DNA from 3 places in the Rhizobium sp. CRRU65 genome. Region 1 is predicted to be linked to each of the others. Evidence: predicted binding sites of a transcription regulator. Region 1 holds the regulator's gene; each other region holds the start of a gene.
The links. The regulator HrcA, encoded in region 1, represses chaperone genes, less so after heat shock. The targets are predictions, from matches to a motif close to GTTAGCACTCNCNNNNNGNGAGTGCTAAC.
Positions count from the first base shown of each region.

Region 2: the regulator HrcA is predicted to act here: its motif matches at 5,983-6,011, upstream of ACM5SV_RS09320 (co-chaperone GroES).
Region 3: the regulator HrcA is predicted to act here: its motif matches at 3,120-3,148, upstream of groES (co-chaperone GroES).

Region 1 is NZ_JBLYZH010000007.1:97,757-107,683, reverse strand. It holds gene rpsT (30S ribosomal protein S20) at 1-197, shown strand, start outside; gene dnaA (chromosomal replication initiator protein DnaA) at 1,053-2,603, shown strand; gene ACM5SV_RS16410 (saccharopine dehydrogenase family protein) at 2,741-3,823, shown strand; gene hemW (radical SAM family heme chaperone HemW) at 3,891-5,093, opposite strand; gene rdgB (RdgB/HAM1 family non-canonical purine NTP pyrophosphatase) at 5,103-5,747, opposite strand; gene ACM5SV_RS16395 (VOC family protein) at 5,748-6,173, opposite strand; gene rph (ribonuclease PH) at 6,170-6,889, opposite strand; gene hrcA (heat-inducible transcriptional repressor HrcA) at 7,018-8,106, shown strand; gene grpE (nucleotide exchange factor GrpE) at 8,218-8,850, shown strand; gene ACM5SV_RS16375 (nucleoside hydrolase) at 8,915-9,859, opposite strand.
Region 2 is NZ_JBLYZH010000004.1:61,027-70,953, forward strand. It holds gene ACM5SV_RS09275 (hypothetical protein) at 1-333, opposite strand, end outside; gene ACM5SV_RS09280 (MFS transporter) at 430-1,830, opposite strand; gene ACM5SV_RS09285 (LysR family transcriptional regulator) at 1,954-2,916, shown strand; gene ACM5SV_RS09290 (VOC family protein) at 2,924-3,304, opposite strand; gene ACM5SV_RS09295 (transglutaminase-like domain-containing protein) at 3,495-4,337, opposite strand; gene ACM5SV_RS09300 (DUF1488 domain-containing protein) at 4,365-4,640, opposite strand; gene ACM5SV_RS09305 (hypothetical protein) at 4,631-4,960, opposite strand; gene ACM5SV_RS09310 (hypothetical protein) at 4,957-5,292, opposite strand; gene ACM5SV_RS09315 (hypothetical protein) at 5,289-5,552, opposite strand; gene ACM5SV_RS09320 (co-chaperone GroES) at 6,065-6,382, shown strand; gene groL (chaperonin GroEL) at 6,432-8,066, shown strand; gene ACM5SV_RS09330 (hypothetical protein) at 8,133-8,525, shown strand; gene ACM5SV_RS09335 (hypothetical protein) at 8,591-8,752, shown strand; gene ACM5SV_RS09340 (Gfo/Idh/MocA family protein) at 8,856-9,927, opposite strand, start outside.
Region 3 is NZ_JBLYZH010000026.1:40,327-50,253, reverse strand. It holds gene ileS (isoleucine--tRNA ligase) at 1-660, opposite strand, end outside; gene ACM5SV_RS34350 (bifunctional riboflavin kinase/FAD synthetase) at 948-1,931, opposite strand; gene ACM5SV_RS34345 (TIGR01459 family HAD-type hydrolase) at 1,963-2,811, opposite strand; gene groES (co-chaperone GroES) at 3,206-3,502, shown strand; gene groL (chaperonin GroEL) at 3,575-5,218, shown strand; gene ACM5SV_RS34330 (hypothetical protein) at 5,952-6,398, shown strand; gene ACM5SV_RS34325 (glutathione binding-like protein) at 6,462-7,172, opposite strand; partial or broken gene ACM5SV_RS34320 (DoxX family protein) at 7,487-7,899, shown strand; gene hisG (ATP phosphoribosyltransferase) at 7,978-8,673, opposite strand; gene ACM5SV_RS34310 (ATP phosphoribosyltransferase regulatory subunit) at 8,670-9,791, opposite strand; gene hisS (histidine--tRNA ligase) at 9,834-9,927, opposite strand, start outside.

The DNA.
Region 1 (9,927 bases):
TTCGTACTTTCGTTCGCCAGGTCGAAGAGGCCATCGCATCCGGTGACGCCGCCAAGGCGAAGGAAGCTTTCCTGGCTGCTCAGCCCGAGCTTGCCCGCGCCGCCAGCAAGGGCGTGCTGCATGCCAACACGGCATCGCGCAAGGTCTCGCGTCTGGCCGCTCGTGTGAAGGCTCTTTCGGTCACCACGACCGCGTAATCTTCCATTAACGACTTCTTCTTTATGATTAGCCCGGTAATTTTACCGGGCTTTTTCGATTCCGCCGATCAGCCCCTGCATGGTTAATCCCGCGACTGTTTCGTGTCAGCGCCATGACAGGAAAAATTGTTTGAAAACAATGGCTTGCGCAAGGATGCTTTCACGCCGCGCGACTCTGCCCCACGCTTCCGGGACCACAGGGGAGTCAAGAGGATTTTATTTTTTTTCTTTCAATGCGTGTCAAAATAGCCCGAACGGGGGAATCTCTTTGATTCAACTGCGATTCTTTTTTGACGCTGGTGTGACGCCCGAAAAGGGCAGGCCGAGTCAATGGCCGCTTGTTAATTTTGCGTAAAATTCATCGTTGATATTGCCGTTTGATCCTGCCTAAATGGCTTCCAACAGAGGGCGCGGACATCACCTGCAGAGGCTCGGTTTTAACTGCCACGTCGGCAGGGCGATGAGTTTGTACCTTTTGTTACGGAGCCCTGCGCTTCCGTCTTTTCAAGCACTCGACGGATTTGAGCCGTAACGTGGCTGTTACGGAGCGGGGATGTTTTGTGCCTTCTGTGGCCACACGTTTAAGGCGAGGCCACTGGAGAAGGTAAAGTAATATTGCGTTCGGGCTGGTCGGCCGAAAACGAGGATCGACCGCCAGCCTGGCACGGAAAGCCGGTGAAGGTTGCCGCATGAGCGCGGCACCTGCAACGGAGTTCTGTGCCGGTCCCGTGAGGGGCAGTGTTTGAGTGAACCGGCAGGCGAGCGGCTCATGAGGATCCGTCAGCCCGCCAAAGCGGGGAATGATCGGGCGGCCGTTTTAGCGGATGCCGGCCGGTGGAATTGAAAGGCGGCATTATGCAGATGAATACGATGACGACGAGCGGGCTCGACAATGGGGATGCGGCACCGCAGGCGTTCGGCTCCATTCGCCTGGAAGCGGCGGAAGTAAAGGCGGATATGAAGCAGAACGTATTGTTTGAGCGCGTCACCGCGCGCTTGAAGGCTCAGGTCGGTCAGGATGTCTACGCCAGCTGGTTCGCCCGGCTGAAGCTGCATTCGGTATCGAAGAGCGTCGTTCGCCTTTCGGTCCCCACGACCTTCCTGAAGTCGTGGATCAACAATCGTTATCTCGATCTCATCACCGGTCTGTTCCAGGCCGAAGATCCGGAAATTCTGAAAATCGAAGTCCTGGTGCGTACGGCGACGCGCCACGGCACGAAGGCGCTCGATGAGGCGGTCGCGCCGGAACCAGCCGCCCCTACGCAGATGCGCCGCCCGGCAAGCGCTCAGCCGGCCGGTCAGGCCGTCCAGCAGGCGGTTTCGGCCGTTGCCGCCGCAAGGCCCGCAAGCTTCGGCTCGCCGCTCTTCGGTTCGCCGCTCGATAGCCGCTTTACCTTCGACACCTTCGTCGAAGGCAGCTCGAACCGGGTAGCACTTGCGGCTGCAAAGACGATCGCGGAAGCCGGTCAGGGCGCCGTGCGCTTCAACCCGCTCTTCATCCATTCGACCGTCGGCCTCGGCAAGACCCACCTGCTGCAGGCTGTCGCCAATGCGGCAGTGCAGAACCCCAGGGCTCTGCGCGTCGTCTATCTGACGGCCGAATATTTCATGTGGCGTTTCGCCACCGCGATCCGCGACAATGATGCGCTGACGCTGAAGGATTCGCTGCGCAACATCGATCTCTTGATCATCGACGACATGCAGTTCCTGCAGGGCAAGATGATCCAGCATGAATTCTGCCATCTCCTCAACATGCTTCTCGACAGCGCCAAGCAGGTCGTCGTAGCCGCCGACCGTGCGCCCTGGGAGCTGGAGTCGCTCGACCCCCGCGTTCGCTCGCGCCTCCAGGGCGGCGTCGCGATCGAATTCGACGCGCCGGATTACGAGATGCGTCTCGAAATCCTCAAGCGTCGCCTTGCTGTCGCCCGGCTCGAAGATCCGTCGCTCGAAATTCCGGCCGAGTTGCTCCAGCATGTCGCTCGCAACGTCACGGCCAGCGGCCGCGAACTTGAAGGCGCTTTCAACCAGCTGGTCTTCCGCCGCTCCTTCGAGCCGAACCTGTCGATCGAACGCGTCGACGAACTGCTCGCCCATCTCGTCGGCTCCGGCGAACCCCGCCGTGTGCGCATCGAGGATATCCAGCGCATCGTTGCAAGACACTACAATGTCTCGCGCCAGGAACTGGTGTCGAACCGCCGCACCCGCGTCATCGTCAAGCCGCGCCAGATCGCCATGTATCTGTCGAAGACGCTGACGCCGCGCTCCTTCCCGGAGATCGGCCGCCGTTTCGGCGGGCGTGATCACACGACCGTGCTGCACGCCGTGCGCAAGATCGAGGAACTGATTTCGGGAGACACCAAGCTTTCGCACGAAGTCGAGCTTCTGAAGCGCCTGATCAACGAATAGTCGATAGGTTTTTCCGAAAAATCCACGGCCGGAAGCGATTCCGGCCGTTTTGCTTTATAAGTTTTTTATTCTATACCTCCCGCGCATCACGTGCATGTCAAAGACTGAAGCGCCAAAACGGCGCGTGGGAGGAATGAATGAGTTTCGAAAAGATCGCCGTTCTCGGCCTGGGCAAGGTCGGACGGCTGGCGGCGACGCTGTTGCATGAAGGCGGCTTCGAGGTCATCGGCGTCGATGCGCAATTGCCGCTGAGCGACGTCCCCTTCAAGTGCCGCATCGGCGATATCTCCGATCCTCAAGTGATCGGCGAACTGCTCTCGAATGTCGAGGCGGTGCTGTCCTGCCTGCCCTATCATTTGAATATCGAGCTGGCGCGCGCCGCCCATCTTGCCGGCATTCATTATTTCGATCTGACCGAAGACGTTCCGACCACCAATTTCATCATCGAGCTGTCGAAGACAGCCCGCGGCCTGATGGCGCCGCAATGCGGCCTGGCGCCGGGTTTCGTCGGCATCGTCGGTGCAAGCCTGGCCGACGGCTTCGATCGCTGCCGGTCGATCCGCATGCGCGTCGGCGCCCTGCCGCAGCATCCGACCGGACTGCTCGGCTACGCCTTCAACTGGTCGCCCGAGGGCGTCGTCAACGAATATCTGAACGACTGCGAGGTCATCGAGGGCGGTGTGCGCAAGCTTGTCTCGCCGATGGAATGGCACGAGACCGTCTATGTCGGCGGCGTCAAGCTCGAAGCCTTCACGACGTCCGGCGGCCTTGGCACCATGTGTGACACCATGCTCGGCAAGATCGACAATCTCGATTACAAGACCATGCGTTATCCCGGCCATATGGAGCTGATGAATTTCTTCTTCCACGAGCTGTTGATGCGCGACAAGCGCAAGCTCGCCGGCGAGATCCTGACCAATGCCAAGCCGCCGGTTGAAGACGATGTTGTCTATGTCCATGTCGCCGCCGAAGGCACCGAGAATGGCAGCCTGCGCCGCAAGGAATTCGTGCGCGCCTATTACCCGATCGAGATTGCCGGCGCGCGCCGCACGGCGATCGCCTGGACGACGTCAGCCTCCGTCGTCGCCGTCATCGAGATGGTCCGCGACGGCCTGCTGCCGACGACCGGCTTCCTGCACCAGGAGCATATTCCGCTGGAGATGTTTTTGAAGACGCCGACCGGCAGCCTCTTCAAGGCGGGTGCGACCAGCCACGGCTAAGAAACAGCCTCCGGTGCGGCGGCAATATCAATGCCGCCGCACCGAAAACCAATCCGTCGTATGGGTGTCAGCAAGCGAGATCGGCGACGACGGAATCGAGGATCAGCATGCCGGATGGCGTGCAGCGCAGCCGTGAATTGCCGATCCGCTCGATGAATTTGTGTTCGAGCAGGAATTCCTCGCGTTTCGGGTCGAGATCGCGGCCCGAAAGTTGCTGCCAGCGGGCAAGATCGACGCCTTCCCTGAGCCGCAGCCCCATCAGCAGCAGCTCGTCGGACTGTTCCTCGAAGCCGAGCCGCTCCTCGTCGAGAATGCCGTGGCCGTCACGCTCGACCATGTCGAGCCAGGCTTCCGGCTTGCGCTGGGTCGCCGTCGCGAGCTTCTCCGGGCCACGCGTCAGCCGGCCATGGGCGCCGGGACCGATGCCGGCATAATCGCCGTAGCGCCAGTAGGTCAGGTTATGCCGGCTTTCAGCTCCCGGCCGGGCATGATTGGAAACCTCATAGGCCGGCATGCCCTCGCGCGCGGTGATCTCCTGCGTCGCCTCGTAGAGCACTGCCGATTGCTCGCCGTCCGGCACGATCAGCTTGCCGGCCTTGTGCAGGCCGTAGAAGGGCGTGCCTTCCTCGATGGTCAGCTGATAAAGCGAAAGATGGTCGACCGCATAGGAGATCGCCTCCTTCAATTCCTTTTCCCATTCCTCGACGGTCTGGTCGGGCCGGGCATAGATCAAGTCGAAGGACATGCGCGGGAAGATGTCGCGCGCCAGCCTTATCGCCTTCAGCGCGTCGGCGACATCATGCAGCCGGCCGAGGAATTTCAGATCCCGGTCGTTCAGCGCCTGCACGCCGAGCGAGACGCGATTGACGCCGGCCGCCCGGTAGCCGCGGAACCGTTCGGCCTCGACGCTCGAAGGGTTGGCCTCCATGGTGATCTCGATGCCATCTGGCACATGCCAGTGCCGCGCAATGCCGTTGAGAATGGCGGAAACCGATTCCGGCTTCATCAGCGACGGTGTGCCCCCGCCGAGGAAGATGCTCGTCACCGTCTTCGGCCCGCTCATCGCCCGGACCGTCGCCATCTCCGTCAGGAAGGCTGATGTAAAGCGCTCCTGGTCCACCGGCTGGTGGCGCACATGGCTGTTGAAGTCGCAATAGGGACACTTCGCCGCGCAGAAGGGCCAGTGCACATAGACGCCGAAGCCCGGCTCGCCGGTATCGGGCAGCAGAGCCGCGTCGCGCGAGGTGCTTGGCGTGTCGAAATTGTCCACGAACAGACCTTATGCCTCCAGGCAGGTTTCAACAAAGAGTTTGAAGGCGCGGGCACGGTGCGACAGCGCTTGCGGCTTGCCGACGTTCCAGCCGTGTTTTTCCTCGCCGCTCATTTCGCCGAAGGTGATGTCGTAGCCCTCGGGCTGGAAGACCGGATCGTAACCGAAGCCCTGGGTGCCGCGCGGCGGCCAGACGACGCTGCCTTCCACCTCGCCGCGAAACAGCTCTGTATGCCCGTCCGGCCAGGCAAGGCAGAGCACGCTGATGAAACGCGCCGTGCGCTGTTCCGGCTTTGTCGCGCCCGCATCCTGCAGCGCCTTTTCCACCTTGGCCATCGCCATGTCGAAATCGCGCGTGCCGTCGGCCTTCTCCGCCCAATTGGCGGTGTAGACACCGGGATCGCCGCCGAGTGCATCGACCACCAGCCCGGAATCGTCCGACAGCGCCGGCATGCCTGAGGCATTGGCCGAGGCGACTGCCTTGATCGTCGCATTCTCCTCGAAGCTCGTGCCGGTCTCATCCGGCTCGACGAAATTCAGCTCGGCGGCCGATTTGGCGGTGAAGCCGAGCGGCCCGATCAATTCCTGGATCTCGCGGATCTTGCCGGCATTGTGGCTGGCAACGACGATGGTCTTCGTTTCAAGCTTGCGCATTCAGATGTCCTGTTCGATGCCCCAGATTTTAGCCTCCGCGCATTCCAGACTGTTACCGGCCGGATCGCGGAAATAGATCGAGCGGCCGCCCTTCGGCCAGCGCACTTCGGATTCGATCGCCACACCCGCCGCCGTCAGCCGCTCGGCCATGGCATCGATATTGCGGCCGGACACCCGGAAACAGGCGTGGCCCTGGCCGGTCGTGCCGTGCGGCGGTACCTGCAGTGCTTTAGGCGCTGGCGGTTTTACCGTTTCCTCGGGATTGAAGATCAGGAGAACGCCAGGCCCACAGCGGAAGAAGACATGCCGGTTGGCGGCGCGGGCGATCTTTTCAAGTCCGAGAACGTCTTCGTAGAACGTCTCGGCCTGGTCGAGATCCCGCGCATAGAGCGCCGTTTCCAACATGCCTTCCAGCATGGGGTTCATCCTTCGACGGCTTGCTTCTGCAGTGCCACGAGTTCGCCGATGCCGTTTCTGGCAAGCTGCATCAGCGAGGTGAATTCGCCCTCGCTGAACGGCGTGCCTTCGGCCGTGCCCTGGATCTCGACGATCCCGCCGGTGCCCGTCATGACGAAGTTCGCATCGGTCTCGGCCGAGGAGTCTTCGATGTAATCGAGATCGATCACCGGCTGGCTGGCGAAGATGCCGCAGGAGATGGCGGCGACATGATCCTTCAGGACCCGGTCGACCTTGATCATGTTGCGGCTTTCCATCCATTTCAGGCAGTCGTAAAGCGCGATCCAGCCGCCGGTGATCGAGGCGGTCCGCGTGCCGCCATCGGCCTGGATGACGTCGCAATCCAGCGTGATCTGCCGTTCGCCGAGCGCCTGCAGGTCGACGACGGCGCGCAGCGACCGGCCGATCAGCCGCTGGATTTCCTGGGTGCGGCCGCCCTGCTTGCCGGCGGCAGCCTCGCGCTTCATGCGTTCGCCGGTTGCCCGCGGCAGCATGCCGTATTCGGCCGTGACCCAGCCCTTGCCGGTATTGCGCAGCCATGGCGGCGTCTTTTCTTCGAGACTCGCCGTGCAGAGCACATGCGTGTCGCCGAACTTCACCAGGCAGGAGCCTTCCGCATGCTTGGAAAAATTGCGCTCGAACGAGACCTTGCGCATCTGGTCGATTTTTCTGCCTGAAGGCCGCATTCTTATCTCCTGGAGTTTATTTGACCGCTTCTACGATTGGCGGCGCTCATTTGCAAATTCCCTTTTGCCACGGGTGTTAGTTTGACTTACTTTTCGGGAAGTATCATCAGCACGGGTTCGAAAGCTTCATGGGCATCAGGTCGACGTCGGTTTCGGATGCTGTAGCTGCGCTGGACGAGCGCTCCAGGGAAATTTTTCGTCGCATCGTCGAAGGTTATCTGGAAAGCGGCGAGCCGCTCGGTTCACGTAACCTGTCCCGTATCCTGCCGATGTCGCTGTCGCCGGCCTCGGTGCGCAACGTCATGAGCGATCTCGAAGAGCTCGGCCTGATCTATTCGCCGCATGTCAGCGCCGGCCGGTTGCCGACCCAGATCGGCCTGCGCTTCTTCGTCGATGCCTTCATGCAGGTCGGCGACCTCTCGGCCGAGGAACGCGCCAGCATCGACCGCCAGGTGCGGGCCGAAAGCGGCGGCAATCCCGTCGAATCGATGATGAACGAGGCAAGCCGCATGTTGTCGGGCATTTCGCGCGGCGCCGGCCTGGTCATCACCTCGAAAAGCGATCCGGTGCTGAAACATGTCGAGTTCATCCGGCTCGAACCGACAAAGGCGCTGGCCGTGCTCGTCGGCGATCACGATCAGGTGGAAAACCGCATCATCGAGCTGCCGGCGGGCGTCACCTCCTCACAGCTGACCGAGGCGGCGAATTTCCTCAATGCCCATATGTCCGGCCAGACCCTGCCGGAGCTTCGCAAACAATTAAGCCGGCTGAAGGACGACGTCCGTCACGAGCTCGATGCCCTGTCGCGCGATCTGGTCGAGCGCGGCATTGCCGTCTGGGCCGGCAGCCCGGACGAGGGAAAACCGACGCAGCTGATCATCCGCGGCCGCGCCAACCTGCTCGAAGGCCTCGCCGGCGCCGAGGACCTCGACCGGCTGCGCCTGCTGTTCGACGATCTCGAGAAGAAGGACAGCCTGATCGAGATCCTCAATCTCGCCGAAAGCGGTTCGGGCGTCCGCATCTTCATCGGATCGGAAAACAAGCTCTTCTCGCTGTCCGGCTCGTCGCTCATCGTCGCGCCCTATCGTGACGATGACGATCGCATCGTCGGCGCTGTCGGCGTCATCGGCCCGACGCGGCTCAATTATTCCCGCATCGTGCCGATGGTGGACTATACAGCCCAGCTCGTCTCCCGCCTTTCGCGCAACCAGCTTTGACGCCGCAACTGCCAAGCACGCGGAATTTTCGCTTCTTTGTCACGCAGACTTGATTTTTTTCGGTCAAACCTCGATATCGGGCGCATCTGAAGACACCAACCGGAGACCGTCATGACCGATGACACGACGAAAAACGGACCTGACGCAACTGCGGCGGATGCCGCAGCCGACGCTACCGCCTACGTCGAGAACGAAACTGCGCAGGAAGAGGCCGCCCAGCCGGACGCGCTTGAGCTTCTGAAAGCCGAAAACGGCGAACTGCGCGACCGCTATCTGCGCCTTGCTGCCGAGATGGACAATCTGCGCCGGCGCACCGAGCGCGAGGTGAAGGATGCCAAGTCCTATTCCGTCGCGGGCTTTGCACGCGACATGCTCGCCGTCTCGGACAATCTGCGCCGCGCGCTCGATGCCATCCCTCCGGAGACCAGGGCTGCGGCCGATGCCGGCCTGAGCACGCTGATCGAGGGTGTCGAGATGACCGAGCGCGCCATGCTGTCGGCTCTCGAGCGCCACGGCGTTCGCAAGCTGGAGCCGGTTGGCCAGAAGTTCGATCCGAATTTCCATCAGGCGATGTTCGAGGTGCCGAACCCGGACGTGCCGAACAACACGGTCGTCCAGGTCGTGCAGGCAGGCTTCTCCATCGGCGAGCGCGTGCTGCGCCCGGCCATGGTCGGTGTCGCCAAGGGCGGCCCGAAGCCGGCGGAAGCCGAAACCAACTCCGTCTTCGACGAGAAAGACGCCTGAGAACACTTCCCTAGCGCGTCCCATGGGACGCGCGGCGCTCTGGCGGAGAAGGGGAACGAAAGAGTCAGATGCGGGCGAAGCGTTCGATCAGCAGATCGAAAAAGCCATCCGCATCGACATGGCGCATAACCTTGGCGTTGCGCTTGCGCTCGGTCACATGCCACCAGTCGACGACCGTCATGCCGACGGTGAGTTCGGACTGGACCTCGATCTCGACATTGCAGTCCCGGCCCTGGAAAAGCTCCGGCTTCAGCAGGTAGGCGACGACGGTCGGGTCGTGCAGCGGCCCGCCGTCGGAACCGTATTTCTCGATGTCGAAGCGTTCGAAGAATTCCAGCATCTCGACCATGGCCTTTGCCGGCGCCGTGCCGATCTCGGCCATGCGTTTCACCCGGTCCTTGCGGGTCAGCAATTGATGCGTCACATCAAGCGGCATCATCACGATCGGAACGCCTGAGCGGAAGACGATATCGGCGGCTTCGGGGTCGACATAGATGTTGAATTCGGCCGCCGGCGTGATGTTGCCGCCCTCGAAGAAGCCGCCGCCCATCATCACCAGTTCGCGGATGCGGGGGACGATGTCGGGCGCCTTCTGGAAGGCCATGCCGATATTGGTGAGCGGCCCGAGCGTGCACAGCGTCACCGTGCCTTCAGGCTCATGGCGCAACGTATCGATGATGAAGTCGACGGCATGGCCAGGCTGCAGCGCCATCGTCGGCTCGTTCAGCTCCGGACCGTCGAGGCCGGTCTTGCCGTGCACATGTTCGGCCGTCACCAGCTTGCGGGCGATCGGTGCGTCGGCGCCGGCGAAAACCTTCGTCTCCGTCCGGCCGCAAAGCTCGCAGACGATGCGCGCATTGCGGCTGGTGAGCGAAAGCGGCACGTTGCCGGCGACCGTCGTGATCCCCAGCACCTCCAGCTCATCGGGACTGCCGAAGGCCAGCATGATGGCGGCCGCGTCGTCCTGGCCGGGATCCGTGTCGATGATGATCTTTCTTGCGCTTGCCATTCCGATCGTTCCATCCTCGCACTGCGTGATATCGGGCATGCACCGATTTCTTCACGTCCCGTCACAAA
Region 2 (9,927 bases), on a different contig from region 1:
TCGGTTAAAGACGGGGGTTACCGGTTTCGGCGGCGTCTTCAGCTTGCCGAAATGGTGTTCGAGCGCTTGTGAGAGCATGGCCGGCGAGGTGACGCCCTCTTCGAACAGCCTGATCAACAGTATGGCCGCGACGTTGAAGACACGTTCGTTGCCGATCAGGATTTTGGCGTCGTAGCCGGCGTCGTCGAGCACGCCTTGCAGCATGTCGAGATCGGACGAAGTCAGATGCGACTTTTCGAAAGTGGAAGACATCGGTCCTCCTTTCATCGGGGCAAGGGTATAAAAACCCTCAGTCGGCAGCGCCCGTACACTGGCTGCCGAAGTTGCGACCATGCGCCTTTCACCCAGGCAACGCAACGGGATTCTTGCTGCAGATATCGCTCCGGTTCATGAGCAGCCCGCACCGGTCAGGGTGCGGGCCGATGACGGTTATTCCGCCGCCTGATAGCTGGGTCTCCGGGCGGCCGATGTCCGCGGACCGGCAGCGGCAAGCAGGGTAATCGCCACCGCAAGCAGCGCCACGAAGGCGATGCCGGCGACATAGGGGTTCCAGCCGAAATGCGGTGCGGCGCCGAAGACTGCCGAGGCGGCCGCAAGCACGATGCCGCCGCCGATCTGGAATGAGGCAAAGAGCAGTCCGGAGGCGAGTCCCGCCTTGTCATCCTCCACATCGGAAAGGGCCGCAACCTGCACCGAGGGGTAGGTCAGGGCGTAACCGAGGCCGAGCGGGATCTGCGAGAACAGCACGAGCAGGATCGGATCGACATGTCCAAGTGCGGTCACCCAGAAGATGTAGCTGAACGCCTGCAGACCGACCCCCACTGCCATCAGCCCGGTGGCGCCGCGATTTTGCGCAAGCGTCGCAAAGCGGGGCGCCAGGAACATCACGAAGACACCGCCAAGCGCAAAACAGAAGCCGGTGGTGAAGGCCGACCAGCCGAGGACGTTCTGATAATAGAGCGTCGCCAGGAACTGGAAGCCGACATAGGCGCCCTGGAAGAGGGCGGCAATCGCATTGGCATGCCGGAGCTTGGCCCGCCGGAACATGCCGAGCGGCACCATTGGATCGGCATGGCGCGCTTCGACCACGAGGAAGAGCAGGATCAGCGCCAGCGACGCGACGAGCGAACCCCAGGTCGCAAAAGCCTGCCAGCCGGCGGCCGCAGCATTGGTGATGCCGAAGACGAAGAGCAGCAGCCCAGGGGTGATCGTCAGCGCGCCGGCCCAGTCGAAGGCCGGCCGCGGTCCCGTCCTTTTCGGGTCGGCGGGCAGCACCAGTGGCGCAACAAAAAGCGTCAGGATGGCGACGGGCGCGCCCATGACCAATGTCGCCCGCCAGCTGATAATCGTCGCAGCACCACCGAGCACCATGCCGAGCACGAAGCCGGCGGCGCCGGTGGAGGAGAAGACCCCGAGCGCCTTTGCCCGTGCCGTTCCCTCGCCGAAGACGGAGAGCAGCAGCGCAAGCGCCGCGGGCGCGGTGAAGGCGGCGGCAATGCCCTTGACCAATCGGGCGGCGATCAGCGTCGGGCCGCTGTTGACGAAGCCGCCGGCGATGCTGGCGGCGGCAAAGATCGCCAGCGACCAGAGAAAGACGCGGCGATGGCCGAAGACATCGGCGACCCGGCCGCCGAGCAGCAGGAAGCCGCCATAGCCGAGCACATAGGCGCTGACGGCCCATTGCAACGAGGTCGCCTCCATGCCGAGTTCGGCCTGGATGGCGGGGAGCGCAACGCCGATGGTGGAGACGTCCATGGCGTCGAGGAAATTGGCGGCGCAGAGCAGCAGCAATGCCAGCCCCGCTCCGCTTCGCGATTTGGAAAGAGTCATCGAAATCGTTCCTTCTTTGCTGCCGCCTCATCGGGGGAGGTTGCCGGGCGGCAGGGAACGAGAAAATGTACAGCTTCCATTCCTATTGCAAATTGATAGTAGCCATGCCAGGTATTACTGACGATGATGAATGATGTCACCCTTCGCAAGATCGACCTCAATCTCCTGCTGGCCTTTTCGGTGCTGATGCAGGAGCGCAATGTCAGTCGCGCCGCCGAGCGCCTGCTGCTCGGTCAGCCAGGCCTGTCGGCCGCTTTGCGGCGCCTGCGCGAGGCGCTGGACGATGAACTATTCGTGCGTGTCGGGCGCGGCCTGCAACCGACGCCGCGCGCCCTTTCCATCGCCCCGGCGATCGAGGATGCGCTGTCGGGTATCGAGCGCGCCATCCGCCCGCAGGCCGAGTTCGATCCGGCAAGCTGGCAGGGCGAGTTCCGCATCGGCATGTGCGACAATCTCGAATCGGCCTTCTTCGGCCCGCTTGCCGCCCGTCTCCTCCAGCTTTCACCCGGCGCCCGGCTGATCGGTATCGCTTCCGAAAAGCGCGATGCTGCACGCCGGCTGGATGAAGGCGTCTTCGATTTCAGCGTCGCGATGCACGACGAGCCCGCCTCCTGGCACATTCGCGCGCCGCTGTTCGACCAAGTCTCGATCTGCATCTACGATGAAGCTCAGCTCGGGCTGAAGGCGCCGTTGAGCCTCAGGGATTTCGCCAATGTCGCGCATGTCACCGTCTCGTTCGAAGGCAACACCTCGACCGGTATCGACATGGCGCTGAACCGCACCGGCGATGTGAGACAGGTGGTGGCGACCGTGCCGCGCTTTTCCGCTCTGCCGATGGTGCTGAAGGCGATGCCCGCCATTGCCACGGTGCCGGAATCGATCGGTCGCTGCATGGCGCAGTTACATGGGCTGATGCTTTGCGAGCCGCCGCTTTCGCTGCCGGCCGATCCCGTGACGATGCTTTATCGCCGAGTCGACCAGACGGACGGCCGGGCGCGCTGGTTCCGTCGCCTGTTCATCGATGTAGCCAATAAAGCGCTCGAAGCTTCCGGCTGCTGCGTATCCATTCCGAGAGCCGCTGCCTGACGGTCCGTTATAGCTCGCCTTTGTGGAAATAAGCTTCGAGGCGATAGCCGTCCGGGTCGATGATGAAGGCGGCGTAATAGAATTGCCCATAATCCGGCCGCACACCTGGTTCGCCATTATCCGTGCCGCCGGATGCAACGGCCGCCGCGTGAAAGGCATCGACAGCGGCCTCATCAGGCGCGACGAAGCAGAAGTGCAGCCCGGATCGCATGTCGGCAACAACGGGCTGTTCGACCTGCATCACCCAGAGCCCGACCCTTTCCGGGCCGTAGCCGATCATGGAGTCGGAATTGGACAGGCGCTCATATCCGAGCGGCGTCAGCGCCGCATCGTAGAAACGGCGGGCTCTTGCGAGGTCTTTTACGCCGATGGAAATGTGATCGAACATGGACTGCCAACTCCCTATCTTCCGCTAACCCCGAAGGACTGCCCACACCCAAGATGGCTCGACGCCAACATCTTTCAACCGTTGTTCTAAGCATGTCGGATAAAAGTGTGTGGGACAGGCAGTCCCGCGACATCTGCCGCCTGCGGCAAAGCCTGCGGCTGGACATTGCCGCATCCGTTCAGGTCTCGTTCTAAACAGCTTCCTCGGCGACGTTTTGCATCGGCTCCACGTTCGTCACCTCATAGGTCCAGACTCGAAACGCCTTCAGCACATGCGGTCCGAAGGAATTGATGAGCGGTATGTCGGCGGCGTCGCGCCCGCGTGCGACGATGATACGACCGATCCGCGGCGTGTTGTTGCGCGGATCGAATGTATGCCATGCACCGTCCAGGAAGACCTCGATCCAGGCGCTGAAGTCCATCGGATCGACGACGGGAATACCGATGTCACCGAGATGGCCATTGATATATCGGGCAGGAATGTTGAGGCAACGGCACAGCGCCACCGCGAGATGCGCAAAGTCGCGACAGACGCCGACACGTTCGTGGAACGCCTCGAAGGCTGTCCGCGTCGATCGCGCCTGCATGTAGTCGAATTGGATATGGCCGTGAACGAAGTCGCAGATCGCCTGAACGCGGCCCCAGCCGGGTGAGACGGTGCCGAACATATCCCATGCAATTTGACTGAGACGATCCGTCTCGCAATAGCGGCTGCCCATCAGGTAGACGAGGCAATCATCCGGCAACTCCGAAACCGGGACTTCCCTGGCGCCTGGCAGCGACCTGTCCAGTTTGCCGTCGTCTTCGATCGTCGCATCGCCCCATATGGTCAGGTCGCCCGCTGGCGCAACCAGCCGAAGACAGCGGTTGCCGAAGAGATCGCGATAGGAAGAAGTGGGGACATCGGGCGTGGTGAAGACCGTTTCCGGAATTCTGATGTCGGCCGCGCGATCGTCATGAACCGACAGCAGACAGACCAATGCGGTCGGCTGCGGGCAGGTCAGCGTCATTTCATAGCCGTAACGGATCAACATGGAGCGTTCTCGCGCGTCCGGATCCGTCTAGCGGAAATCCGCCGCAGTTAGAGTATAGAAGGCGCGGCGGCGGTACGAATAGGCTTTGTGCGCCACGTCCTGAATGGAGTTGCGCAGGGCGTCGAACGACGAAAGCCACCCCGTTTCCGAAGGCTCGGTTCTTTGCAATGCGGCGTCGGATTTCGCCAGCGCGCCAACCTCGACGAAAAACAACACCTGGAACATGCCGTCATGGCCGATGAAGCGCACTGCATTTCTCGCCGCATCGAAGCTGCGGCTTTGGTTCAGAAAGGCTAGCGCCATGGTTGAACCGGCGGGGTCTGGCGACCGCTCCGGGCGGTGTCCGACAGCCTCAGCCACTCCTTCCGGTATCCTATGTTGAGAAGATTGAAGGACATCATGTCTTCACCGGCCTCCGAACGGCTCTTGCCGATCATGCCATGGTCGGCGTGCACTGGAACGCTTGCAGAGACACGATAGACGGTCCACGAACGGGCAGATTCGATCCGGCGGTCATGTTCGACCTCCATCAAGTAGCGGCCCGACGCACCACATTTATTTTCCCATGTGCCGACGGCAACGGCATTCCGTCTGCGTTCGGCTTCGTCTTCATGACTGTTCACGATGTCAACCTTTCGTCATTCGGGCCGTGGCCATGGCCAAACGTCCTCTCGATCAGTGTTGCGCCGCTACCGGCGGGCGATAGGTTTACCAGTTCCAGGCTATCTTCCGTCGCGACCCGCTCATGACGTTCATCGTCACTGTGGATACGGTATTGCAGCACATTTCCTCTCAGAGGCAGTGTGGCGGTAATGCGGTATGTGTCGGGAAGCTTGGAGGGAACGACCAAGAACCCGTCCTTCACTCGGACAGTCTGCCCCACCTTGAAGATATGCGTTGCTGCCTCGCGCCGGATTGAGCGTCCATTGCGTTGCGGGATGCGCGTAGCGGTCATGACGGTTTGTGGTCCTTTTCGATCGCGGTTTCGAGATCTGACAGGTGGATAGGCATCATCTGCTGCGTCGAACTCTGCGCAGCGATCGCCGGCAGGTGGATGAAGGCGCCGACCCGTCGCCAGGCAAGCCTGGAAACGCTGTCGATCAATTCCTCGTCATAGTCGACGCGGTATTCTCCGGCTGGCTGCGCCCCGTCGAAACCGGGCAGACGGAATGGGGATGAAAAGCGGACGACGGTTTGTGTGGTACGACTGGTCACGGCTGAGGCCTCCGCAGGAATACACCGATGCGTTTCCTGTATCGTTGAGATCCGAACCGGACGAACTCGAGGCTGCCGGTACATCCGCGGTCAGCGCCAAGCTCATTCCGGATCGGAACAGGCGAACTCAACGCCGGAACGACGTCATGGATCGCTATCGAGAATTCAGTGGTGATGGCGGGTCGTAGGTCTCTGACACCGCGAAGCCAAGTCGGCCAAATCGACGAAGCCTATCATTGCGCCTCGATTGAGTTTAAATCAAGATAAATTCTGATTTATCTATGAAAAACGCCAAATTAACTCTTCGCTCACGAAAATAAAATGGAGCGCGATGGCGTAAAAAATTCTATTTATTTGCTGATCAATACAAAATATCCGGTCGGATTGATTTCCTGAATATCTCAAAAAAGTTCATGGGCGAATAATATTTCTTAGCACTCCTATCAATCGAGTGCCACGAGTGCTATTTATGAGTTGCAGCCGCCCTACGCGCCGGCAGCAGAAAGACCTCTATGAAATTCCGTTCACTTCACGACCGCGTCGTCATTCGACGTGCGGAAGGCGATGTCAAATCCAAGGGCGGGATCATCATTCCAGACACCGCCAAGGAGAAGCCGCAGCACGGCGAAGTGGTCGCAGTCGGCCCGGGCCTTCGCGACAAAAGCGGCAATCTGGTCCCGCTCGATGTCGAGGTCGGTGATCTCATTCTGTTTGGAAAATGGTCGGGGACAGAGGTCACGATCGATGGCGAAACCCTTCTGATCATGAAGGAGACCGACATCATGGGCATCGTCGAAAAGACTGAAGCGGCTGCCGACAAAGCTGCCTGACCGTCGAATTTGTGACCAGCATCTCAAGACCGAACTGGGAAGAAATATCATGTCTGCCAAGGAAATCAGGTTCTCCACCGACGCGCGCGACCGCCTGCTGCGCGGCGTCGAATTGCTCAACAACGCCGTCAAGGTGACGCTTGGCCCGAAGGGTCGCAACGTTGTCATCGACAAGGCCTATGGCGCGCCGCGCATTACCAAGGACGGCGTTAGCGTCGCCAAGGAGATCGAGCTCGCGGACAAGTTCGAGAACATGGGCGCGCAAATGGTGCGTGAAGTGGCTTCGAAGACCAATGATCTTGCCGGCGACGGCACGACGACGGCAACCGTTCTCGCCGCCTCCATCTTCCGCGAAGGCGCCAAGCTCGTCGCTGCCGGCATGAACCCTATGGATCTCAGGCGCGGCATCGATCTCGGCGTTACCGCCGTCGTCAAGGAAATCAAGGCGCGGGCGATGAAGGTCAAATCGTCAGGTGAGATCGCCCAGGTCGGCACCATTGCCGCCAATGGCGACGCCGCCATCGGTGAGATGATCGCCAAGGCGATGGACAAGGTCGGCAATGAGGGCGTCATAACGGTCGAAGAGGCGCGAACCGCCGAGACCGAACTCGACGTCGTCGAGGGTATGCAGTTCGACCGCGGCTATCTCTCACCCTATTTCGTCACCAATGCCGAGAAGATGCGCGTGGAACTGGAGGATCCCTATATCCTCGTTCACGAGAAGAAACTCGGCAGCCTGCAGGCGATGCTGCCGATCCTGGAAGCCGTCGTACAGACCGGCAAACCGCTTCTGCTCATCTCGGAGGACGTCGAAGGCGAGGCCTTGGCGACGCTTGTTGTCAACAAGCTGCGCGGCGGCCTGAAGGTCGCAGCCGTCAAGGCGCCGGGTTTCGGCGATCGCCGTAAGGCGATGCTCGAAGACATTGCCGTGCTGACCGCCGGCCAGATGATTTCCGAGGATCTCGGTATCAAGCTCGACAACGTCACGCTCGATATGCTCGGCCGCGCCAAGCGCGTGCTGATCGACAAGGAGAGCACCACGATCATCGACGGCTCCGGCGAGAAAGCGGCCATCCAGGCGCGCATCCAGCAGATCAAGGCGCAGATCGAGGAGACCACCTCCGATTACGATAAGGAAAAGCTGCAGGAGCGCCTGGCGAAACTCGCCGGCGGCGTCGCGGTCATCCGTGTCGGCGGCGCCACCGAGACGGAAGTCAAGGAAAAGAAGGACCGCATCGACGATGCACTGAACGCCACCCGTGCGGCGGTCGAAGAGGGCATCGTGCCCGGCGGCGGCGTGGCACTGTTGCGCGCCAAGTCGGCGCTGACGGGGCTGACCGGGGAGAACGCCGACGTGACGGCGGGCATCTCGATCGTGCTCAGGGCGCTCGAAGCCCCGATCCGGCAGATCGCCGACAATGCCGGGTTCGAGGGCTCCATCGTCGTTGGAAAACTCGCCGGCAGCAATAATCACAATCAGGGCTTCGACGCACAGACGGAGACCTATGTCGATATGATCGAGGCCGGCATCGTCGATCCCGCCAAGGTCGTGCGCACCGCTCTGCAGGACGCCGGCTCGATTGCGGCGCTGCTGATCACCGCCGAGGTGATGATCGCCGACATTCCCGCAAGAGACTCCGCCCCTGCAGCCGGAAATGGCGGCATGGGAGATATGGGATACTGAGAACAGCCTGAACTGTTCCGGCGTGGCCGGACGGCGCAACCCGAACAATAGACAGGGAGAATTCCAATGTCCGTGCAGAGCAGCAGCAAGACATCGATCACCCAGCGTTTCGAGAGTTACCAGCCATCCAAGACGCTTCTCGTCTGGGCCTGCGTCGTCACGGCGATCGCCACGATGATTATCGGCTTCAGCTGGGGAGGTTGGGTAACAGGCGGCACGTCAAGCAAAGCGGCAGTCGCCGCCGGCGACACCGCACGCGGAGAGCTGGCGTCGGCCATTTGTGTCGAGCGGTTCAATGCGGCGCCGGACGCGAGCGCTAAACTGATCGAGTTCAAGGCGATTACCGAAGGCTACAAGCAGCGGCAGTTCGTCGAGGCCGGCGGTTGGGCGACCATGCCTGGGCAGACTTCACCCGACAGCCGAAGTGTTCAAGCCTGCGCCACCGCGCTTGCCGTCTGACACCATTTTCAGAGCGCTCCGATAGGTGTGCGGAGCGCTTCCACTCTCAAAGCAGGAAATGACCAATGATCCGTTTCGTGAAAAAGAGCGACCCGCAGCCACCCGCAGACGACAACCGCTTCCAGAAAATCCGCGAGGCAGCTGCCGACGAGCATAAGAAAGCCGCCAATGACAGCACGCCCCGCCGCGCCCCGCGGGCGCCGGAAGATGAAGACCCGCTTATCTGAGAGGGTATGGAAAGGCGTCCTTGAACAGGTCTCCAGCGCAGCTGTGTAAAGCCGGCATACGGCGCGATCTGAGAACAGGGACGCACCAGGGCCCCTTGAACACCTAGCGATAATCCAGCCAGATCCCGCCGGCATCGGCGGAACGCACGCAGTTTTCCACCCAGCGCACCCCTTCCAGTCCGGCATCGACATCGGGAAAGACCAGCTCTTCGATCCCCGCAGGGGCGCGGCCGCGCTCTCTGTTGATGGCGAAGCCGAAGCGGCGATAGAGGTTCGCCCAGGCTTCGAAGAGACCTTCCGGGTGGCCGCCGCCGATCCGGTCGTCGATCCTGGCCTCGGGATAGAGATAGTCCATGCCACGCTCGAGAATACGGGCCGGTTCGCCCTGGATCTCGTAGGAGAGCTGGTTCGGCCGCTCGTCCCACCATTCGATACTGGCCTTCGAGCCGACGATGCGGATCTTCTGGCCGTGCATGGAGCCGGCATTGACGGCGCTCGACCAGATGGTGGCGATCGCGCCATTATCATATTCCATCAGGGTCACCGCATTGTCTTCGAGCGGCGCTCGGCTTTTGACGAAGCTCTGGCGGGTGCAGAGGAGACGTCTGATCTTGAGGTGCGGCAGGATGACCTTGGCGATATAAAGCGGGTGGGTCCCGACATCGCCGAGGACATAGCTAGGACCTGCGAATTTCGGATCGACGCGCCACCGCGTCGAGGGGTTCTGTTCCTCCACCGCAGCACTATGGAAGCCATGGGCGAATTGCAGGTTGACGATGCGGATTTCGCCGAGATCGCCATTCCTGACCATGGCGCGCGCCTGCTCGATCATCTGATGGCCGGCATAACCATAGGTCACGCCGACGATCCGGCCGCGCGCCTGGGAAAGCGTCTTCAGTTCTTCGGCCTCGGCGATCGTGAAGCAGAGCGGCTTTTCGCAGATCACATGCAGATCATGTTCAAGTGCTGCCTTGCAGATCGCGAAATGGGTGTTGTTGGGTGTCGCGATCGACACGGCCTCGATGCCGTCGGCTCGCCGGGCCTCAGTCGCAAACATCGCCGCATAGTCCCGGTAGCTCCTGGCTTCGTCGAGCCCGAGATCGACGCCGAACGCGCGGCCGCGTTCCGGATCGATATCGAAGGCACCCGCCGCAAGGGCAAAGACGTCGTCGCGA
Region 3 (9,927 bases), on a different contig from region 1:
CCAGATCGTGTCGCTCTCATAGTCCTGGTATTCGACCTCGGCCTCTGCCAGCGCCGTGCGCTCGACGACCGACCACATGATCGGCTTGGAGCCGCGATAAAGCTGACCGCTTGCGGCGATCTTCAAGAGTTCGCCGGCGATGCGCGATTCCGCGTGAAAATTCATCGTCGTATAGGGATTGTCGAAGTCACCCTCGATGCCGAGGCGCTTGAACTCTTCCGCCTGGACTTTGATCCAGCCGGCGGCGAATTCACGGCATTCCCGGCGGAATTCGTTGACCGGGACCTCGTCCTTGTTCTTGCCCTTCTCGCGGTACTTCTCTTCGATCTTCCATTCGATCGGCAGGCCGTGGCAATCCCAGCCGGGCACGTAATTGGCGTCGTAGCCGCGCATCTGGAACGAACGGTTGATGACGTCCTTGAGGATCTTGTTCAGCGCATGGCCGATATGGATGTTGCCGTTGGCATAGGGAGGGCCATCGTGAAGGACGAATTTCTCGCGGCCGGCGGCGGAAGCGCGCAGTTTCTTGTAGAGACCCATCTCCTGCCAGCGCTTGACGAGTTCCGGTTCCTTCTGCGGCAGGCCGGCGCGCATGGGAAAATCGGTCTCGGGCAAATAGAGGGTCTTCGAATAGTCGATCTTTTCGGCTGTATCGGTCATGTCTGACAATCGTTTTCTGGCGGCCCAGGAAGGGGCGCAACGGGCGTGAAATAGCTGGTGACGGAAGCGCTCTTACCAAGCGCCAAAAACCCGGACCTTCCGGCCGCTTAGCGCGCGCGGAAGGCCGGGCCGATAATTCGCATCATCATTGCCAGCCGATATTTCGTCATCGCGCCGGTTCATAGGCGTTTTTGCCGGGAAAAGGAAGAGAAGAATTCGCGGTTGGCAATCCGCTTCAACGGCTGGAATCGCCGGTGGCCGCAGCGACAGCCGCACTCAAGGCGACCTCAGGAAAAGCACAGTTTCCGATCAAGCGCGCCGAGTGGCTTGACACCCGCAAGCAGCGCCCTCGCCTCTTCCTCATCGCGCTTGATCCGGGCGACGAGCGGATCGAGGCCGTCGAATTTCAGCTCGGGGCGGAGATAACCAAAGAAGGAGACGGAGCAGAGCTGGCCGTAGAGATCGCCGCTGAAATCGAAAAGATAGGTTTCGAGCAGCGGCGCGCCGTTTTCCGTGACCGTCGGGCGGCGGCCATAGCTTGCAACGGCATCGTGGAGCGTGCCGTCCTGGCGGCGGAAGCGGACGGCGTAGATGCCGGCGGCAAGATCGACCTCCGGCGGCAGGCGCATGTTGGCCGTCGGAAAACCGAGTTGGCGGCCGAGCTTTTCGCCATCGATCACCTCAGCTTCCACCGTATAGCGGTAACCGAGCATGCCGGCGACTTCACTGACATTGCCCTCCTTCAGGAGCGCGCGGATATGGCTCGAAGAGACGACATCGGCGTTTTCGTCACGGAAGGCATCGATCAGGGTGACGCCGAAGCCGTAGGTATGGCCGGCATTCATCAGGAAGGCCGGACCGCCCTCGCGGCCACGGCCGAAATGGAAATCGAAGCCGGTGACCACTTCGGAAGCGCCGAGCCAATCCTTCAGGATCGAATGGATGAAATCATCGGCCGAGCGCTGCGAGAATTCGTAGTCGAAGGGATATTCGATGACGGCGCTGAAGCCCAGCGTTTCCAGGATACGGGCTTTCAGCGGCGCCGGCGTCAGGCGGAAGACCGGTGTCTGCGGCCGGAAGACCGTGCGCGGATGCGGCTCGAATGTCAGCACCAAAGCGGGGATACCGCGCGCCTTGGAGATCTCGAGCGCCCGGCTCAGCACCGATTGATGGCCGCGGTGCACGCCATCGAAATTGCCGATGGCAATGACGCCGCCCTTTAGATGGGCGGGTAGGGGTTCCCGGGTTTCATTGCGGTGGAAGACGGTCATCGGCTGGCTTCTCTTCATGCAAGGCGTGTCTTCATGCAAGGCGGGGCATCCACCACTTCGGCGCGGCGTTTTCCTGTTCGAGATAGGCGTTGAGGATCGCCTCGTCGGTCTCGCCGTTGAGAGTATATTCCTTAGCGTGGATACCGCCGCTGATGTAGAGGAGGTCGAGGCCGTAATTCAAGGCGCCGCGCACGTCGGTCGGCATGCCGTCGCCGATCGCCAGCACGCGATCGACCGGGAAATCGCCGCGAAGCTCGCGGGCAGCCGCAAGCGTCGCCTCGTAGATCGGCCGGTGCGGCTTGCCGGCGATGCGGGTTTTGCCGCCCAGCTGCTCGTAATAGGCGGCCATGGCGCCGGCGCAAGGGATGATGCGATGGCCGCGCTCGACGATGAGGTCGGGATTGGCGCAGATCATCGGCACGTCGCGGGCTTTGAAATCGAGAAGCATGTCGGTGTAATCCTCCGGCTTCTCGGTCTCGTCGTCGAAAAAGCCGGTGCAGACCAGCGATTGCGCTTCGCCCGCCGGCCGGCGCTCGACGCCAATGCCTTCGAGCAGCGCCTTGTCGCGCTCGGGGCCGAGCAGAAAGACGGTCTTCGGCCCTTCGGCGATCAGCCCGCGCGTGACGTCGCCAGAGGTGACGATCCTGTCATAGGCACTGTCGGGAACGCCGATCTGGCGCAACTGATCGACCACCTGCCAGGAAAGGCGCGGCGAATTGGTGATGAGGACAACGGCGAGGCCGTTTTCGCGTGCCGCTTCAAGGGCTGCGGCCGCCTTCGGGAACGGATCGACGCCGTTGTGAACGACGCCCCAGACATCGCAGAGCACCACATCATAGCGACCTGATATCTCCGAGAAGTTTTCTATCCGCTTGGCCATTCCGATTTCCCGATTTGCTTCAGTCACCGGTGACATTGCAAAGGCGCAAGACGATGGCAAGGCATTTTCTTCGCCGCCGGGCCAATGCGTAGAGCTCGAACGGCGATCCGGAGGAGCGGAAGGGCAAAGGGTTTTGACGATTATCGCGAAGCGGCAGATCGCCGAGCGCGGACGAGTTCGGCAAAGTTCAGCTGCGCCGAGGTTTTGGCCGCAATCTCCGACTATTCTCCGGCATCTTCACAATTCCGGCACAAAAATTCGTGATTGCTCTCATTGACTCCTCTCGGAGCCATCCCTAAATGCTCGTCGCTAGCACTCACCGCAAGGGAGTGCTAACATCTATCCATGTGGGCCAATCCGGTCCGCGAATGTCATTCGATCGAGGGATTAGACAATGGCAAGCACCAACTTCCGCCCCCTTCACGACCGCGTCGTTGTTCGCCGCGTTGAGTCCGAAGCCAAGACCAAGGGCGGCATCATCATTCCCGATACCGCCAAGGAAAAGCCGCAGGAAGGCGAAATCGTCGCCGTCGGCTCCGGCGCGCGCGATGAGTCCGGCAAGGTCGTCGCACTCGACGTCAAGGCTGGCGACCGCATCCTGTTCGGCAAGTGGTCCGGCACCGAAGTCAAGATCGACGGCGAAGACCTTCTGATCATGAAGGAAGCCGACATTATGGGCATCATCGGCTGATCGGCCGACCTGCTTTCCCGAAATGGCTGACGGGCTCTTTGCCCGAACAACTCGAATTCAGGAGTTAAGAATATGGCATCTAAAGAAATCAAGTTTGGCCGCACCGCGCGCGAAAAGATGCTGCGCGGCGTCGACATTCTCGCCGATGCAGTGAAGGTCACGCTCGGCCCGAAGGGCCGTAACGTCATCATCGACAAGTCCTTCGGCGCGCCGCGCATCACCAAGGACGGCGTTTCCGTCGCCAAGGAAATCGAACTCGAAGACAAGTTCGAAAACATGGGCGCCCAGATGGTCCGCGAAGTTGCTTCGAAGACCAACGACATCGCCGGCGACGGCACCACGACGGCTACCGTTCTTGCCCAGGCGATCGTTCGCGAAGGCAACAAGGCCGTTGCAGCCGGCATGAACCCGATGGACCTGAAGCGCGGCATCGACCTTGCTGTTGCCGACGTCGTGAAGGATCTCCAGGCCAAGGCCAAGAAGATCTCGACTTCGGAAGAAGTTGCACAGGTCGGCACGATTTCGGCCAATGGCGACAAGCAGGTCGGTCTCGACATTGCTGAAGCCATGCAGAAGGTCGGCAACGAAGGCGTCATCACGGTTGAAGAAGCCAAGACCGCCGAAACCGAACTCGAAGTCGTCGAAGGCATGCAGTTCGACCGCGGCTACCTCAGCCCCTACTTCGTGACCAATCCGGAAAAGATGATCGCCGACCTCGAAGACGTCTTCATTCTCCTTCACGAGAAGAAGCTCTCGAACCTGCAGTCGATGCTCCCGGTTCTCGAAGCCGTCGTTCAGACCGGCAAGCCGCTCCTCATCGTCGCTGAAGACGTCGAAGGCGAAGCCCTCGCTACGCTCGTCGTCAACAAGCTGCGCGGCGGCCTGAAGATTGCTGCCGTCAAGGCACCTGGCTTCGGCGATCGCCGCAAGGCCATGCTCGAAGACATCGCCATCCTGACGGGCGGCACTGTCATCTCCGAAGATCTCGGCATCAAGCTCGAATCCGTCACGCTCGACATGCTCGGCCGTGCCAAGAAGGTTTCGATCTCCAAGGAAAACACCACGATCGTCGACGGTTCGGGCGCTAAGACCGACATCGAAGGCCGTGTTGCCCAGATCAAGGCCCAGATCGAAGAAACCACCTCCGACTACGACCGCGAGAAGCTGCAGGAACGTCTTGCCAAGCTCGCTGGCGGCGTTGCCGTCATCCGCGTCGGCGGCTCGACGGAAGTCGAAGTGAAGGAAAAGAAGGACCGCATCGACGACGCGCTCAACGCGACCCGCGCTGCCGTTCAGGAAGGTATCGTCCCCGGCGGCGGTATCGCTCTGCTCCGCTCCTCCACGAAGATCACCGTCAAGGGTGCAAACGACGACCAGGAAGCCGGCATCAACATCGTTCGCCGCGCCCTGCAGTCGCTCGTTCGTCAGATCGCTGAAAACGCAGGCGACGAAGCCTCGATCGTTGTCGGCAAGGTCCTCGACAAGAACGAAGACAACTACGGCTACAACGCCCAGACGTCCGAATATGGCGACATGATCGCCATGGGTATCGTCGACCCGCTCAAGGTCGTTCGCACGGCGCTGCAGAACGCTGCTTCTGTCGCATCGCTGCTGATCACCACCGAAGCCATGATTGCCGAACTGCCGAAGAAAGAATCGGCTGGCGGCGGCATGCCGGGCGGCATGGGCGGCATGGGCGGTATGGACATGATGTGATAGGCCAACGGCCTTTCACAGCATCGTTCATGAAACCGCCCATCATCTAAGATGGTTCAGCGCGTCAAGCGCGCTGAACTGGCGGTATGGACATGATGTGATCGGCGAAAGCCATCACTGACTACCATTCCGGCATCCGGAACAGGAAGGGCGGCTCTCGGGTCGCCCTTTTCTTTTGCCCAAAGCGATTCGACGTGCGGCACAGTGATTTGCATAGCCGACGAACGCCCGCCCGGCTCCCTTTTACAGGCCCCGGGCACGAAGCTTGCGCGAGGCTTGCGCTGCCTGCGTCTTTCTCAGCCCACCGACATGCGAGAGATCATTGAGTTGCGGCACGATTTCCGGCCTGACGCAGAGTGAAAACGTTTGCAACGCTCTCAAAGATGATCCTCCTGTGCCAATTCTGGCGAAATAGGCCGAAGATGCAGGCATCCTAAGAAATGAGGCCGATCCGAATACCCCTTAAAAAGCCGTTGCCGTTTGTCCAAAAGCCCCTATAAATCCGCGCTGCAATTAAAGTGCGCCCGGCGATAATTTTTCGCCAATAGACGAGGCCGGGGCGCGGAAGGCGATGCATGAACGTTCGGCTTCGAAGGGCTCCGGTTACGGAGGCCAGATGGCCGTGGCAATCATCGCCGGATGAAGCGCGGGCATCATGCCCGCTGCTGCGTGATCCTGTTTCTTTGTGTTTGCCGAGCGTGCGGCGGGAGCCGCATCCGAACGGGGGAACGCCTTGTTTAAGATCGCCAGAGCCAATGCAGCCGTACCTTTGACACCCGGCTCGTTTGATGACGCCAATCAAAATCACGAGATGTTGGCGCAGTTTTCCGTTTCCGAAGCTTGGACTGGAGATTTTTCGAGCGGCATGCTCCGTCTCGGCGAATGGAGCGCGATGCTGCACGGCCTTGCCGCACGGGAATGCGGACTGCTCAGCCTGATCCGCTGCTATGATGCCAAGGACCGCAGCCACATATTGGAGCTGTTCGAGCAGGCGGCGACGCTCTGCTCCTCCTTCTGTTTTTCGACGACGATCATCATGCCGAACGGCTTTCGCCAGCCGCTGTTCTGCATGGGCGAGTCCAACGGTCTCGAGCAGAAATACAGCGGCAGCATGGTCGGCGTCTTCGTCTTTCCGCGCTTCAAGCTGGAAGGCACAAAGCAGATCACAAGCCGGCGATAGGCCGGACATCAAGATAAAAGGCCGCCTCGAGGGCGGCCTTTCTACTTTGCAGCGATCCGTCCGTTACTCCGGCTTGACCGGTATGTTGAGTCCCCTGGCACTTGCCGGGCGGGCGATGCAGCGCTCCAGCCAATCCGAGACGGCGGGGAATTTTGCGTATTCGAGCACCTCGCGGCCGCCATAGAAAATATCGGCGCCGCGAACCCAGGTGAAGGTGGTGATGTCGGCGATCGTGTATTGATCGCCCATGATCCATTGACGACCCTTCAGCCGGTCATCGAGCACGCCGAGCAGCCGTTTGGATTCATCGCGATAACGCTCGACCGGATAGGAATTGTTGGCGACCTTGTCGGCGGCGAATTTATGGAAATGCCCGAACTGGCCGAACATCGGGCCGATACCCGCCATCTGGAAAAACACCCACTGGATGGTTTCGTAGCGACCGGCGGCATCAGCAGGGATGAGCTTGCCGGTTTTTTCGGCGAGATAAAGCAGGATCGCGCCGGACTCGAAAAGGCCGATCGGCTTCCCGTCCGGACCGTTCGGATCGATGATCGCCGGAATGCGGCCGTTCGGGTTGAGAGATTCGAATTCCGGCGACTTCTGATCGTTGGCGGCGAAGGAAATATAATGCGGCTCATAGGCGAGGCCGAGCTCTTCGAGGGCGACCGAGACCTTCACCCCATTCGGCGTCTGCAGGGAATAGAGCTGGATGATGTCGGGATTTTTTGCCGGCCAGCGCGTCGTGATCGGAAATGCGGAAAGATCTGCCATCGGAGTCTCCATGTTGGGCGCCGACCATAAGAGACCCGGCTTGGCAAAGGCAAGCGGGGGCAGCTAATGCATGTCGCCCAAAAGTGTGCTGCGGTTTTGGGCCAACGACACGCATGACCACAAAAGATCCAACCGCGTCGCATGAATCCGGTCGAACGCGACGCGCTTTGGAGATCGTTCCATATTAGTGAACGAAGTGTCCCCTTTCGTTTATCTTTCCACAACGCAAGAAAAGAGCGACATAGAGGCATCCGAGGTCGAACCGGTGCTGGGGCACCAAGATCTCCAAAGTCCTTGAAACGGAGACAACGTCCATGTCGAACAACGTCATCATCCTGATTGCCCGTATTCTTCTTTCCTTCATGTTCATCCTTTCCGGCTTCATAAAGTCACCGATCCTGCCGGTACTGCGGGCATGATCGCCGGTGCCGGCCTGCCGGCAGCCCTGCTGGCCTATGTCGCAGGCCTTTTCGAACTGCTGGCCGGCCTTGCGGTTCTCACAGGCTTCCAGGTCCGCATTGCCGGCTGGCTGCTCGCCGCCTTCTGTGTCTTCACGGGCATTGCCTTCCACCTGCCCTACGCGAGTGGCACGGAACTCGTGAATATTCTCAACCAGATCATGGTCATGAAGAATATCACGCTGGCCGGCGCGTACATACTGCTCGCCACCGTCGGTGCCGGCGCCTACTCGCTCGACGCCCGGCGCGGCGCCTACGCAACCGCCTGACACCAGCAGACATCCTCCCGGACATACAAAACCCGCCGTCATCCGACGGCGGGTTTTTCTTTGCCTTCATGACTGAGATCAGAGGGCGGCACGCACCGCATCGATGATCGCCTGCACAGCGGGTTCGCCGGCGTGGCTTTCCTTGCGGGCGCGCACGAGGCAGGCCTGCGAATGCAGGATGACGCCGTCCTGGAGCACCTTCAGATGGTTAGCGCGCAGCGTCGAGCCGGTGGAGGTGATATCGACGATGATATCGGCCGAGCCGGAGGCGGGAGCGCCCTCGGTGGCGCCCAGGCTTTCGACGATGCGATACAGCTGGATGCCGTGCTGGCTCGAAAAGAACTGCTGGGTCAGCCGCCAGTATTTGGTGGCGATGGCAAGGCGCCTGGAGTGGCGGGCGCGAAAATCGGCCGCGACGTCGACGAGATCGGCCATGGTGTCGACATCGAGCCAGATCTCCGGCACGGCGACGACGACATCGGCGTGGCCGAAGCCGAGGCGGGCGCAGAATTCGACGCGCTTGTCGACCTCGGCAAAACCTTCCCGCATCAGATCCTCGCCGGTAACGCCGAAATCGACCGTGCCGTTGCCGATTTCGCGGGAGATTTCGGACGCCGAAAGGAAGGCGATTTCCACATCGTCCCAGCCTTCGACGCGGCCGCGATAGGAGCGATCGTTGCCAACAGCCGAGATCGTCATGCCGGCACGTTCGAAGATCGCCGAAGCGTCCTCCTTCATCCGGCCCTTGGAGGGAAGCGCGATGGTGATGGTCATGCGGCTGCCCTTTCGGTTTCGATGCGGTCGAGCCAGAAGGAGAAGCCGACGGCCGGAATACGGTCCGTCGCACCCAGGAAGGTCAGGAGCCGGTCGAAGCGGCCGCCGCCGGCGAGCACCGCGGTCGAGCCTTCCACCGTCACCTCGAAGACGAGGCCGGTGTAATAGTCGAGCGGCCGTCCGAAGGCGGCGCGGTAGTCGAGGCAGGAAAGATCGACGCCGGCATTGGAAAGTGCTGCAACGCGGCCATTGAAGCGGGCGAGCGCGTTGCCGAGTTTCAGGCCGGCAGCATCGGCAAAACCGGAAAGGGCTGCGGAAGCATTGATAAGCGGCACGTCGAGCGACAGGAACTCTTCCAAAACACGGAAGGCCGCATCGTCGAGGCGCGTTTCGGACAGGATGAGCTTTTCCTTGAGCCTTCGGGCGATCTCCAGGGCCGAGCGGCCGGCATTCGTCGAATAGCCGGTCTTCTGCATCTCCCGCTCGAGATAGGCGACCAGCGCCTGCTCGTCGTCTGATGCGACAAGCCTGGCGATATCGTCGTCCAGCCCGGTGACGAATTGCGGGCTGACGAGGCTGGCAAGCAGGGCTTCCAGCTGCGTCATATTGCCGAAGGCGTGGATCAGGCGCTTCTGCCAGCCGAGCGGCAGGCCGAGCGCCTGGACGACAGCCTCGAACACTGCCTGGTCGCCCAATGTCACGGCTAAGCGGCGGCCCGGCAGCAGGCGGGCGAGAATGCCGGTGGCATCGCCGATGGCGCGGGCGTCGGCGTTTGACAGGTCGATATCGCCAAGATCCTCGATGCCGGCCTGATAGAATTCATTGGCGCCGTCGCGGCGCTGGCGGAAAACCTCGCCGAGATAGGCATAACGCTTCGGCGTGCCGGTCGCCGTCTCGATGTGGCGCAGACAGACGGGGATGGTGAATTCGGGACGTAGGCAGAGGCTGGCGCCGGTTTCGCTCTCCGTCATGAAGATGCGGCGGCGCAGATCCTCGCCGGCGATATCAAGGAAAGGTTCGGCCGGCTGGATGACAGGCGTGTCGATGCGCTCGGCGTTGCGCTCGATGAATTCGGCAATGAGGTCGTTGGCGAATTCGGGGAGATTGATCAGGGGCATGCTGCGCTCCGTATAATAGGCGACGGGCGTGCCGGAAATGCCTCAGACATTCGCCGCTCGCTTCCGATCCTCGGCCTGCGCAGCAAGGATCTCCCTGACCTTGGCGACGAGGTCGGCTTCCGGGACCGTCTCCTGC